DNA from 4 places in the Streptosporangium sp. NPDC000239 genome. Region 3 is predicted to be linked to each of the others. Evidence: riboswitches for the same ligand, from Rfam matches in the RefSeq annotation. Region 3 holds a riboswitch; each other region holds the start of a gene.
What was found. Region 3 has a riboswitch for cobalamin ahead of metE (5-methyltetrahydropteroyltriglutamate--homocysteine S-methyltransferase). Riboswitches for the same ligand answer to the same signal wherever they lie in the genome.

Region 1 (3,201 bases), on a different contig from region 3:
AGGGGTGGCGCCCCCGCTCGGCGGCCAGGTCGCTGGAGGTGGCGTAGGCGGCCAGCGCGATCTCCTCGGCGATCCGGGTCGACAGCTCAAGCGCCCGCGGCGAGTCGAACGGCAGCCGCAGCGCGAAGAAGACGTCGGCCAGCCCCATCACGCCCAGCCCGACGGGCCGCCAGCGCTCGTTGGCCGCGCGGGCCTCGGGCGTCGGGTAGAAGCCCAGGTCGATGGTCCTGTCCAGGAACCTGACCGCGGTGCGAGCCGTACGGCGCAGCCGCTCCCAGTCCACACCGTCCGCGGTGAGGTGGGCCGCCAGGTTGATCGAGCCGAGGTTGCAGACGGCGGTCTCCGCGTCGCTGGTGACCTCCAGGATCTCGGTGCACAGGTTCGACAGGTGGATGACGTTGCCCGGACGGGCCGTCTGGTTCGAGGTCCGGTTCGAGGCGTCCTTGAAGGTCATCCAGCCGTTGCCGGTCTGGGCGAGCGTGCGCATCATGCGGCCGTACAGGGCGCGGGCCGGAACCTGCCTGACGAACCCGCCCTCGGCCTCCGCCCTGCGGTAGGCCTCCTCGAACGCCTCGCCGTACAGGTCGGTGAGGTGCGGGACCTCCTTGGGGTCGAACAGCGACCACATCTCGTCGGCCTCGACCCGCCGCATGAACTCGTCGGGGATCCAGTTGGCGAGGTTCAGGTTGTGCGTACGGCGCGCCTCCTCGCCGGTGTTGTCGCGCAGTTCGAGGAACTCCTCGATGTCGGCGTGCCAGGGCTCCAGGTAGACGCAGGCCGCGCCCTTGCGACGGCCGCCCTGGTTGACGGCGGCGACGCTGGAGTCGAGGGTGCGCAGCCACGGCACGATGCCGTTCGAGTGGCCGTTGGTGCCGCGGATCAGCGAGCCGCGCGAGCGGACCCGGGTCCAGGCGATGCCGATGCCCCCGGCGTACTTCGACAGGCGGGCGACCTGGCCGTAGCGCTGGTAGATGGCCTCTAGCTCGTCCCTCGGGGAGTCGAGCAGGAAGCAGGAGGACAGCTGGGGCCTGCGGGAACCGGAGTTGAACAGGGTGGGCGAACTGGGCAGGTAGGACAGGGTGGCCATGAGCCCGTACAGTTCGGCGGCCTCCTCGACCGTCTCCGACAGACCGCAGGCCACGCGCAGCAGGAAGTGCTGGGGGCGTTCGAGGACCTTGCGGGTGCTCGGGTGGCGCAGCAGGTAGCGGTCGTAGACGGTGCGCAGCCCGAAGTACTCGAACCTGTCGTCGGCGGCCGGGTCGACCAGCGCGTCGAGGGCGGCGGCGTTGGCGGCGACGAAGGCGGCCAGCCCGTCCTGCAGGAGCCCCGCGCCGTGGGTCGCGGCGATCGACTCGGAGAAGGTCGTGACGCCGTGCTCGGCGGCCTCCTCGGCGATCAGGCCGGTCAGCAGCCTGGCGGCGGCCCTGGAGTTCTCCGGGTCGGTGATCACCCGGGCCGCGGCCTCCTCGATCGCCCGCCTGCGATCGTCCGGCGAGTGCCCGGTCTTCTCCGCCTTCTCGGCCAAGGTCTGTGTCACGTGCCACCCCTCGTGCAGGTAATCCCCGTACGGCTCACGGAGCAGGGCGCGCGTCAACGGGCGGCTCCCGGGCACGCCGGACCGCCTCGTCCCGCGGCTCTCCCTCGAAGCCCTGGACAACTCTCGTGCCGAGCGGGGACCTGGTCGGTCCCCCCTCCACACACCGCGGGCAGGTCTTCGGACTCACGGGCGTGACGCGCGCTCCTACCGGCCGTCGCTTCCCGGGCGTGGTTCACCCAGTGCTCAGTTGACGGCTTTCGTTCCCGTTCACCGCTGCGGGGCAGTCCCGGTCTCTCACCGGGTTCCCTGTTGCCTCGCCCTCGTGGGCGAACCAGCGACGACCAGGATCCTACATCTAGTGCCGCCTGACGCAACCACCCCAACAGTTTGTGTCGGGGATGCTCAGCAACCCGAGCTCGTTGAGCACCGCGCGGGTACGGCGGGTCTCCGTGACCAGCCACCGGCGGAAGTCGTCACCGCTCAGGTACGCCCGGTGCCAGCCGTTGGCCGCGCACACGGCCTGCCATCGGGGCGAGGCGTCGATCCGGTCGCACAGGGCGACCGCCCCGTCCCGGTCGCCGGGGCTCATGGCCCGGGGACCGAGCACCCCGCACCAGTCGGCGTACTCCAGGCGCACCTCCCGCTCCATCAGCGTCGGCGCGTCGATGCCGTCGATCCGCTCCCCCGAGGAGACCGCGAGCGGCATCAGCCGGCCCGTGGCGATCTTCGGCAGGAGGGAGCCGGCCGAGCCGAGGAGCGCGGCCACCCGCCCCTCGTGCAGCGCCTCGACGGCCTCCGACTCGGTCGGGTAACCCGCGTACTCCATCAGCCTGACGTCGACGCCGAGGCACTTGCCGATCATGCCGTAGAGCACGTGGTCGGAGCCGCCCTCGGCCCCTCCCCCGACCACCAGCCGCGCCGGGTCGCGGCGCAGCGCCGCGACGAAGTCCTCGAAGGTCCGCAGCAGGGAGTTCGGGGAGACGGCCAGGACGGACCAGTCTCCGGCCAGCCTGGCCAGCGGGGTCGAGGCCGCCAGCACGGAGTCCGCGTCGGCGGTCTCGCCGCCCGCCAGCATCGGCACGCCCGCCAGGAACACCCGGCCCTCGCGCGCGAAGGGGCCCCCGACGGCGGCGGCGAACGCGGTCAGGGCGGCCATCCCCTGGGCGCCCGCGCCGCTCACCTCGACCGCACCGGCCATCCTCTCGCCGGTCAGGATCGCGGCCAGCGCGTGGGCGGCCTGGTCCCAGCGCCGCCCGCGGACGACCGGCGCGACGATGGTCAGCCTGCGCGCCCACCCCGCACCGGGGCCTCCCATGTCACCGCAGCCCCCGGCGACCATGACCCCCAGCGCGAGCGCGAGGAATCGCCTACGGTGCATAAGCGTCCCTTCCGCCGAGATCCCCCAGATCTCTCGATACCCTACGTTGCAGATATGTCACTCTCTGCACCGCAATTGGGGCATCAGGGATGATGGTCCGCGCTCACTCCACGGTGACGCTCTTGGCGAGGTTGCGCGGCTTGTCCACGTCGCGGCCGAGCGCGACGGCCGCGTGGTAGGCGAACAGCTGCAGCGGGATCGACAGCAGGATCGGGTCGAGCTCGATCTCGTTCCTGGGCACCACCAGGCAGTCGTCGGCCAGCCGGGGATCGGCCTCGCGGTGCCC
Region 2 (3,201 bases), on a different contig from region 3:
CGGCCCGTCCTCGCGGGCGGCCGCAACGTCGTTCGCAGCCCGCCCAGTGCACCGGGAGCGTACCGGGGCGGGCGGGGACGGCCGAGGGCGGGTCGCTCTCGGCCGCGATCCAGCGGGCGGCGTCGGCCCGCACGTCGGCCAGTGACTTCGCGCAGCCGGGCCGTCCCGCGCAGGCCGTCACACCCGTCCACGGCGAGGCCGGGTCGAGGACCAGCCCGGCGGCGACGAGCCGCCCGGCGACCTCGGAGAGAGCGGCCGGGGACAGGCCGGGCAGGACGACGCCGCGCCACGGCGTCAGCCGTACCTCCTCGACGGCCAGGCCGGCCAGCAGGGCGGCCTGGGCGGAGGTCAGCCGCCCCAGCGGCGCCGTGACGCCGAGCGTGTTCAGGCCTGAGGGCTGTTCGACGGTCCCGACGGGCCCGTGGGAGGGCGCCGGGACGGGGTCCCGCCGTACGGGGGCGGAGGTCGTCTCCAGGGTGGCCGCGACCCGGGCGGCGACGCGCTCCGCGCAGCCGGGCAGTTCGCCGATCCGCCACACACGGCCCTCCCGCACCCCGGGCTCGGTCAGGAACGCCTCGGCGGCGGTCAGCAGCGCGGCGACCGCCGATCCCGGTGGCATCCGCAGGCCGCTGTCGGCCTCGGCCAGCAGCAACGCCACCTCGCCGGGGCCGGTCGGCAGGATCGCGGCGTCCGCCCCGAGCCAGGCCACGTCGCCCCGGCCGTCGTCGAGCGCGAACAGGAACCGCCCCGGCAGGCCGGCGAGCGCGGGCGTGCCGCACAGGCGCAGGTCGAGCTCACGGGTCAGCGGTCCCACGTCGAGAATCCCCCGGCCGTCGAGGCCGCTCAGCGGTGAGGCCAGGACGTTGCGGACCCGTTCGTGGGTGGCCGAGGGCAGCAGCCCCGCCTGTGCCATGCGGGCCGCGAAGGCGTCCCCGGCGCCCAGTCCGCGCACCTGGACGTTCGCCCGGGAGGTCAGCTCGATGACGCCGTTGCCGCAGGTCTCGGCGGCCGAGGCCAGCTCGCGCAGCTGCGGGGCCGTCAGGCGCCCTCCGGGCACTCTGACGCGCGCCAGGCCGCCGTCGGCCGCGGAATGCACCTGGAGCGCCCCCGGGCACGCGTCGGGATGAGATCGTCCGGAGAAGTGACCTTTTGACACGCTGAGGATGGTAACTCCAGTTTCTTGCGGGGACCTCGCTGCCGTAGTCTCATCGTTGGCGACGGCAAAAGGGAGGAAGCCGGTGTGAATCCGGCGCGGTCCCGCCACTGTAACCGGGGAGCGAACCCCATCCAGCCACGGTCCGGCAACGGGCGGGAAGGCCGGGGGGAGCATCGATCCGGGAGCCAGGAGACTCCAGCCGTCGTAGCCGACGACGACCCGGGGCGAGGACCCCGAGGGAGGAAAGCCCTGTGCGCTGTTCGCCGTTCCCCAGCCGCAAGCCCGCACCGCCGTTCACGGCCGCGCCGCTCCCCGCCGGGGAGCGTGGCGAATGATCCTCCTGCTCTCCACCTCCGACACCGACCTGCTCAGCGCCCGCGCCAGCGGCGCGGACTACCGGCTCGGCAATCCCGCCAGGCTCACCGCGGGGGACCTGCCTCCCCTCGTCGAGGGCGCCGACCTGGTCGTCGTACGGCTGCTCGGCGGGCGCCGCGCCTGGGAGGAGGGCCTGGACGCCCTGCTCGCCGGGCCGCTGCCCGTCGTCGTGCTCGGCGGCGAGCAGGCGCCGGACGCCGAGCTGATGGAACTGTCGACCGTGCCCGGCGGGGTGTGCGCCGAGGCGCACGCCTACCTCGCCCACGGCGGGGCCGCCAACCTCGCCGAACTGGGCCGCTTCCTGTCGGACACGCTGCTGCTGACCGGCCACGGCTTCGCCCCGCCCGCCCCGACGCCCGCCTGGGGCGCGCTCGAACGCCGGGCGCGCCGCGAGGAGGGCCCGGTCGTCGGCGTGCTCTACTACCGCGCCCACCACGTCGCGGGCAACACCGCCTTCGTCGAGACGCTCTGCGCCGCGATCGAGGACGCGGGCGCCCGCGCGCTGCCCGTCTACTGCGCCTCCCTGCGCAGCGCCGAGCAGGGCCTGCTCGACACCCTGGGCACGGTCGACGCCCTGGTGGTGACCGTGCTGGCCGCGGGCGGCACCCGCCCGGCCACCGCGTCCGCGGGCGGCGACGACGAGGCCTGGGACGTCGGCGCGCTCGCCGAACTCGACGTGCCGATCCTGCAGGGCCTGTGCCTGACCGGCGGCAGGGCCGCCTGGGAGGCCAACGACGACGGCCTCTCCCCGCTCGACGCGGCGACCCAGGTGGCGATCCCCGAGTTCGACGGGCGGATCATCACGGTGCCGTTCTCCTTCAAGGAGATCGACGGGGACGGCCTGACCGTCTACGTCGCCGACCCCGAGCGGGCCTCCCGCGTGGCGGGCATCGCCGTACGGCACGCCGTCCTGCGGCACGTCCCGCCCGCAGAGCGGCGGATCGTGCTGATGCTGTCGGCCTACCCGACCAAGCACTCCAGGATCGGCAACGCCGTCGGCCTCGACACCCCGGCGAGCCTGGTGCGGCTGCTTGCCGCGATGCGCGAGCACGGCTACGACATCGGCGCCGAGGACGAACTGCCCGGCGTCACCGGGCAGGACGGCGACGCGCTGATCCACGCCCTCATCGCCGCCGGAGGCCAGGACCCCGACTGGCTCACCGAGGAACGGCTCGCGGGCAACCCGGTGCGGATCAAGGCCTCCCGCTACGCCGCGTGGTTCGCCACGCTGCCCGAGGACCTGCGGGCCTCGGTCGAGGAGCACTGGGGACCCCCGCCCGGTGAACTGTTCGTCGACACCTCCGCCGACCCGGACGGTGAGATCGTGCTGGCCGCGCTGCGCGCGGGCAACGTCGTCGTCATGGTGCAGCCGCCCCGGGGGTTCGGCGAGAACCCCATCGCCATCTACCACGACCCCGACCTGCCGCCCAGCCACCACTACCTGGCCGCCTACCGCTGGCTGTCCGACGGCTTCGGCGCGCACGCCGTGGTGCACGTCGGCAAGCACGGCAACCTGGAGTGGCTGCCCGGCAAGTCGGCGGGCCTGTCGGCCTCCTGCGGCCCCGACGCCGCCCTCGGGGACCTGCCGCTGATCTACCCGTTCCTGGTCAACGACCCCGGCGAGGGCACCCAGGCCAAGCGCCGCGCCCACGCCACGCTGGTCGACCACC
Region 3 (3,201 bases):
TCCGCGTTTGCCGCGGGGCCCGGGGAGAATCTGTCGCCCATAACTCCGTTATGAGCTCCTCCTCCGCCTCGCGGGGCATCCACCTGGACGATCCTCGCCACGGCGAAGATCCACAAAACAGGTCCTGGGCGGGGCGTCGTGCCCTTGGGAAAACGGGAAACGGGGCGATCCCGTTTCCCGTTTCCCGGCATTCGTTCTCCACGGGCCCGCGACGGGCCCGTCGTGAGTTCTCTAACGCGAGGTGGTGGAAACCGGCAGGCGGGACTCCTCCCGCTGTTCCTCGTGCCCCTCGCGCCGGGGGAGGGTCGCGGCGACGACCAATGTCCCGGCGATCAGGACGACGTTCTTGACGACGAACTCGCCCTCCATTGTGAGCATGAGCGGGTTTCCGTCCTTGAACGCGACACCCGGGTGGAGCACCAGGACCAGGAACGTGCCGAGGAGGTGGAGCAGGAGCACGGGCAGGAACGGGCGCAGCCACCGGCCAGTGAACAGCGCCAGGGCCACCGCGACCTCGAACACGCCCAGGGCGGGCACCACGAACGACGCGGGCAGCGGCACGAAGGACAGGGTGTCGGCGACCAGGGCGCCGACCGGGCTGACGTTCGCCACCTTCAGCACGCCGAACCACAGGAACACCAGGCCGAGCGTCCCTCGCATGATGACCGGGAAACGCCGGTGGAGAATGGCGGCGACTCGCGACTTGACATCGGTTAGGGCGCTTGGTATACGCCCTTGATGGAGATGTGACCCTTTAGTCCGATACATGGTTAACTCCGATGGCTGGGGGGTTTGCCGGGTCTAATATAGCCTGCCCTTTTCTTTCGGAAATTGTAGGAAATGGGGTCTTAGGTCACGGTTGTTGAGTTGCCAAAGCGGGGGACGGAGATTTTCCCGCGACCCGCGAATTCCCCCGTACGGTTTCAGGCGGCCCGGGGCGATGGGAGAACGATCCCGCGAACCCGCCGGCGGGCCCGAATATGGTTGTCGCTCCGCCATCGGATGCGCGTAGGGTTGGGGACGCAGTCGGTTCGCCCTGCCCGCCAGGCAGACGCGTCGTAAGAGGGAACCCGGTGTGACTCCGGGACTGCCCCGCAGCGGTGAGTGGGAACGACCGCCGTCAAACGCACTGGATCCGGCAGATCGGGTCCGGGAAGCGACGGCCACTAGGTGTCAGGGCGAGACAACGGCCCGGACGTGCCCGCGAGTCCGAAGACCTGCCACTGCCCGCGTGCGACCACGCACGCGGTGACCTCGGTGACCTCGCGGGTGGGTCGGCGGCATGGGACGGGCCTGGTGCGCCCGCCTCTCCTTCGTCTCTCCCCTCGGGGCACCGGAGTCCTTTCGTGACTCGCGAAGGAGAGTTCCGTGACCGAGACTTCCTCCCCCACCGTGTACGGCTACCCCCGTCAGGGGCCGGACCGTGAGCTGAAGAAGGCGATCGAGGGCCACTGGGCGGGCCAGGTGACCGAGCGTGACCTGCTGGACGTCGCGGCCGGGCTGCGCGCAGGCAACTGGCGGCACCTGACGGAGGCGGGGGTGCGGGAGGTGCCGACCGGCGACTTCTCGCTGTACGACCACGTCCTCGACACCACCGTCATGGTCGGCGCCGTCCCCCCGCGTCACCGAGCCGTCGTGGAGACGGAAGGCCCCCTGGCGGGATACTTCGCCATGGCCCGGGGCACCCAGGAGGTCGCCCCGCTGGAGATGACCAAGTGGTTCGACACCAACTACCACTACCTGGTGCCGGAGCTGGGACCTGACACCGTCTTCGCCGCGGACCCGGCAAAACAGGTCGGCGAACTGCGCGAGGCCGTCGCGCTCGGGCACACCGCGCGCCCCGTGCTCGTCGGCCCCGTCACCTACCTGCTGCTGGCCAAGCCCGCCCCCGGCGCGGACCCGGCCTTCGAACCCATCGGCCTGCTCGACCGGCTGCTGCCCGTCTACGCCGAGGTGCTCGCCGCCCTGCGCGCGGCCGGTGCCGAGTGGGTGCAGCTCGACGAGCCCGCGCTGGCGCAGGACCGCGACCGGGCGGTGCTCGACGCCGCCGCCCACGCCTACCGTGAGCTCGGCACCCTGACCGACCGGCCGAAGATCCTCGTCGCCGGTTACTTCGACCGGCTCGCAGACGCGCTGCCGGTCCTGGCCAGGGCGCCGATCGAGGGCCTGGGACTGGACTTCACCGGCCCGGCCGCGGCCAACCTGGAGGACCTGGCCCGCGCGGGCGGTCTGCCCGGCAAGCGCCTGATCGCCGGTGTCGTGGACGGCCGCAACGTGTGGATCAACGACCTGGGCGGGTCGCTGGCGACCCTGGCCACCCTGCTCGGCCTGGCCGGCCGGGTGGACGTCGCGCCCTCCTGCTCGCTGCTGCACGTCCCCGTCGACCTCGGGCTCGAACACGGCCTCGACCCGCGGGTCGGCCGCTGGCTCGCCTTCGCCAGGCAGAAGGTCGCCGAGGTCGTCACCCTGGCCACCGGGCTCAGCGAGGGAACCGGGGCCATCGCCGGACGGCTGGCCGCCAACCGGGCCGACCTGGCCTCACGCGAGGCCTCCACGCTCACCCACGACCCCGGGGTCAGGGCCCGCGCCGCCGCGGTCACCCCCGCCGACACCCGCAGGCCCCAGCCGTACGGTGAGCGGGCGGCGGCCCAGCGCGCCCGCCTCGGCCTGCCGGAGCTGCCCACGACCACCATCGGCTCCTTCCCGCAGACCGGGCGGCTGCGGGCGGCCCGCGCCGACCTGCGCGCCGGGCGGATCGACCAGGACGCCTACGACGAGCTGATCGCCTCGGAGATCCGCTCGGTCCTGGTCTTCCAGGAGCGGGCGGGCATCGACGTCCTGGTGCACGGAGAGCCGGAACGCAACGACATGGTCCAGTACTTCGCCGAGCGGCTCAACGGCTACCTGGCCACCCAGCACGGCTGGGTGCAGTCGTACGGCACCCGCTACGTGCGCCCGCCGATCCTGGCCGGGGACGTCTCCCGCCCCAGGCCGATGACGCTGCGCTGGACGACCTACGCCCAGTCCCAGACGGGGCGACCGGTCAAGGGCATGCTGACCGGCCCGGTCACCATGCTCGCCTGGTCCTTCGTCCGCGACGACCAGCCGCAGGCCGAGACCGCCCGCCAGGTCGCCCTCGCCCTGCGCGACGAGGTCGCCGACCTGGAGGCCTCGGGCATCGCCGTCATCCAGGTGGACGAG
Region 4 (3,201 bases), on a different contig from region 3:
GATCAGCCCGACGAACCCGATGGCCCCGCTGACCGCGACGACGGTGCCGATCACCATGGCCACCAGCACGAACAGCGCCGCCCTGAAGCGGTGCACGTCCAGCCCCAGGGAGGCGGCTGCCTCCTCCCCGGCCAGCAGCAGGTTCAGCGGGCGTGAGACGCCCAGCAGGACGACGGTGCCCGCCGTCACGGCCGCCGCGGGCACCCACACCGTCGTCCACGTCGTCCCGGCGACGCCGCCGAGCATCCAGCGGACGGCCGACTGGGCCCGGTGCGGGTCGTCGGAGGTCACCACCAGGAAGCTGGCCGCCGCCGAGAGCACCTCGGCCGTCGCCACCCCGGCCAGCACCAGCCGTACCGTGGTCATCCGCCCGCCGGACCGGGCCAGGAAATAGACCGTGACCAGCGCCGCCAGCGCCCCCGCGAACGCGGCGACCGGCAGTGAGAACGGTCCGAGGAAGGTCAGGCCGAACACCGTCACGCTCACCGCGCCCACACTGGCGCCGGAGGAGACGCCAAGCAGCATCGGATCGGCCAGCGGGTTGCGCACCAGCGCCTGCAACGCCATCCCGCAGACCGAAAGACCGGCGCCGATGACCCCGCCCAGGATCACCCGCGGCAGCCGTACGTCCATGACGACGGTCTCCCTGACCGGGGACCAGACCGGTTCGGCCAGCGCGGGGTGGAGGCGGTGCAGCAGGATGCCCCACACCTGTTCGGCGGGCAGGCTGATCGAACCGGCCGCGACCCCCGCCGTGACCGCCCCGCCGAGCAGCAGCGCGCACAGCGCGAGCGTCAGCGGGTACGGCAGGCCGGGGCGCCGGGTGACGGGCGTCGTCCGGGAGAGCCCGGTCAGGCCGCTCACTCGAACCGGTCGGGGTGGATCTGCCGGGCCAGCGACTCGACCGCCGACGGCGCCCGGACCCCGAGCACGACCGACGACAGCGGCAGCACCGCGAACCGCCTGTGCCTGATCGCCGGAACATCGGCGAGCGCCGGGTTCGACAGCAGGAACCTCTTCTTGTCCTCGACCTTCTCCTCGCCGTAGTCGTAGACGACGATCCAGTCGGGCGCGCGCTCGGCGACCTGCTCGAACGACACGTCGGCCCACGTCTTGTCCACGTCGGTGAAGACGTTCCGCGCGCCCGCCAGCGTGATGATCTCGTCGCCGACGCCCTTGCCCCCGGCGGTGAAGGCGGTCTTGTCGCCGCTGTCGTAGACGAACAACCTGACCGGCTCGACGTCGGCGAGCCTCTCCCTCACCCGCGCCAGGGGCTCGTGCAGCCGGGTGATGAGCGCCTCGGCCCGTTCGCGCACGCCGAAGATCGTGGCGACGTTGCGGATCTCCCGGTCCATCAGGTCCATGTCCACCGGGCCTGATGGGCACTGCTCGACGTTGAGGTAGGTGTCGATCCCGGCCTTGCCCAGCGCGTCGCGGCCGCGGCCCTCCTTCTCGTCGAAGGCGCTGGAGAAACCGCCGTAGACGAAGTCGGGCTCCTCGGCCAGCAGCGCCTCGTAGGAGGGGTACTGCCTGGAGAGCACCTTCACCCCGTCGTAGGCGGCCTGGTACTCGGGCAGGACCTTGTCGTCGAGATATCCGGTGCCGGCCATCGACCCCTGCAGTCCCAGCGCCAGCATCACCTCGGTCGCGTGCTGGTTGAGCGAGACCGCCCGCCGCGGCGGGCGGTCGTAGGTCGTCCTGACGCCGCAGTCGTCGAGGGTGACCGGGAAGCCCGCGACGGCCCCGGCAGGGGCTTCAGCCGGGGCTCCGGAGGAGGTGCCGCAACCGGCCAGGAGCACGGCGCAGGACAGGGCGAACAACAGGGACAGGGGACGTCTGACCGTCACGGACGGTTCCTCTCACGGGATCTGCACCATGGGACGGCCCTGCCGGAAGGTCACGGAACCGGCCAGGAGGTCGTCTCCGGGCACACGTCGGCGCGGAGGGCTCGTGCGGTCGTCGCCACGCGAGGTCATCCATCGGCCGACCCGCTCCTCTCCGGGGAGATCCGCCCCAGTTCGTCGAGGAGGCGACCGCGTGAGTCTCCTGGCTCTCGGGTCGATGCTCGCCCCCGTCTTCCCACCCCGCAGGGGGCGGTGACCTCGTGGGGGTCCGCTCGCCGATCACAGTGGCGGGACCGCGCCGGATTCGCACCGGCTTCCTCGTCCGCGCTCGCCTTCGCCGGTCATCATTGCACGAAGCCGTTGATGCGCTGAAGATGGCCTCCGGTTCCGGCGGCGGCTGTACGATGCCTTGTTGCAACAAATTTGCAATTGCAAAGTCTGGCGGTATTCGGGAGGGCAAGTGCGGACGGCGGAGGTCAAACGGCGGTTCCTTGAGCACTTCGCGGCGGCGGGGCACACCGTGGCCGCCAGCGCGCCGCTGCCCGCCGACGACCCGACACTGCTGTTCGTCAACGCGGGCATGGTGCCGTTCAAGCCCTACCTCCTCGGGCAGCGGACACCGCCGTCCCCCCGGGCGGCCAGCGTGCAGAAGTGCATCCGCACCCTCGACATCGACGAGGTCGGCAAGACCACCAGGCACGGCACGTTCTTCCAGATGAGCGGCAACTTCTCCTTCGGCGACTACTTCAAGGAGGAGGCGATCAGGCTCGCCTGGGACCTGACGGTCAAACCGCGGGCCGAGGGAGGCTACGGCCTCGACCCCGACCGGATCTGGGCCACCGTCTACCTGGACGACGACGAGGCCCACGCCCTGTGGCGGGACGTGATCGGCCTGCCGGAGGCCCGCATCGTACGGCGCGGCAAGGCCGACAACTTCTGGTCCATGGGCGTCCCCGGGCCGTGCGGGCCCTGCTCCGAGCTCTACTACGACCGTGGCCCGGCCTACGGGCGAGAGGGCGGGCCCGAGGTCGACGAGGACCGTTACCTCGAATTCTGGAACCTGGTCTTCATGCAGTACGAGCGGGGCGAGGGCGTCGGCAAGGAGGACTACCCGATCCTCGGCGAGCTGCCCTCCCGCAACATCGACACCGGCATGGGCCTGGAACGCATGGCGGCGCTGCTCCAGGGCGTCGACAACCTCTACGAGACCGACGAGACCCGGCCCGTCCTGGACGCCGCGGCGGCGCTGACCGGAACCAGGTACGGCGTGCGCTCCGGGCCGTCCGCGGCCGAGAGCCACCCCGACGACGTCCGGCTCCGGGTCGTCGCCGACCACGTCCGCACCGCGCTCATGCTG

Region 1: another riboswitch for cobalamin. It lies ahead of ABT340_RS16615 (ribonucleoside-diphosphate reductase subunit alpha); the one in region 3 lies ahead of metE (5-methyltetrahydropteroyltriglutamate--homocysteine S-methyltransferase).
Region 2: another riboswitch for cobalamin. It lies ahead of cobN (cobaltochelatase subunit CobN); the one in region 3 lies ahead of metE (5-methyltetrahydropteroyltriglutamate--homocysteine S-methyltransferase).
Region 4: another riboswitch for cobalamin. It lies ahead of ABT340_RS17890 (ABC transporter substrate-binding protein); the one in region 3 lies ahead of metE (5-methyltetrahydropteroyltriglutamate--homocysteine S-methyltransferase).

What each region holds. Positions count from the first base shown of each region.
Region 1 covers NZ_JBEPEI010000005.1:335,686-338,886, reverse strand. The annotation lists gene ABT340_RS16615 (ribonucleoside-diphosphate reductase subunit alpha) at 1-1,537, opposite strand, end outside; cobalamin riboswitch at 1,689-1,888, opposite strand; gene ABT340_RS16610 (Bug family tripartite tricarboxylate transporter substrate binding protein) at 1,893-2,915, opposite strand; gene glmS (glutamine--fructose-6-phosphate transaminase (isomerizing)) at 3,019-3,201, opposite strand, start outside.
Region 2 covers NZ_JBEPEI010000036.1:8,759-11,959, reverse strand. The annotation lists gene cobG (precorrin-3B synthase) at 1-1,156, opposite strand, end outside; cobalamin riboswitch at 1,176-1,374, shown strand; gene cobN (cobaltochelatase subunit CobN) at 1,488-3,201, shown strand, end outside.
Region 3 covers NZ_JBEPEI010000001.1:924,932-928,132, forward strand. The annotation lists gene ABT340_RS04190 (hypothetical protein) at 232-660, opposite strand; cobalamin riboswitch at 1,010-1,239, shown strand; gene metE (5-methyltetrahydropteroyltriglutamate--homocysteine S-methyltransferase) at 1,369-3,201, shown strand, end outside.
Region 4 covers NZ_JBEPEI010000006.1:149,490-152,690, forward strand. The annotation lists gene ABT340_RS17885 (FecCD family ABC transporter permease) at 1-864, opposite strand, end outside; gene ABT340_RS17890 (ABC transporter substrate-binding protein) at 861-1,847, opposite strand; cobalamin riboswitch at 2,041-2,163, opposite strand; gene alaS (alanine--tRNA ligase) at 2,305-3,201, shown strand, end outside.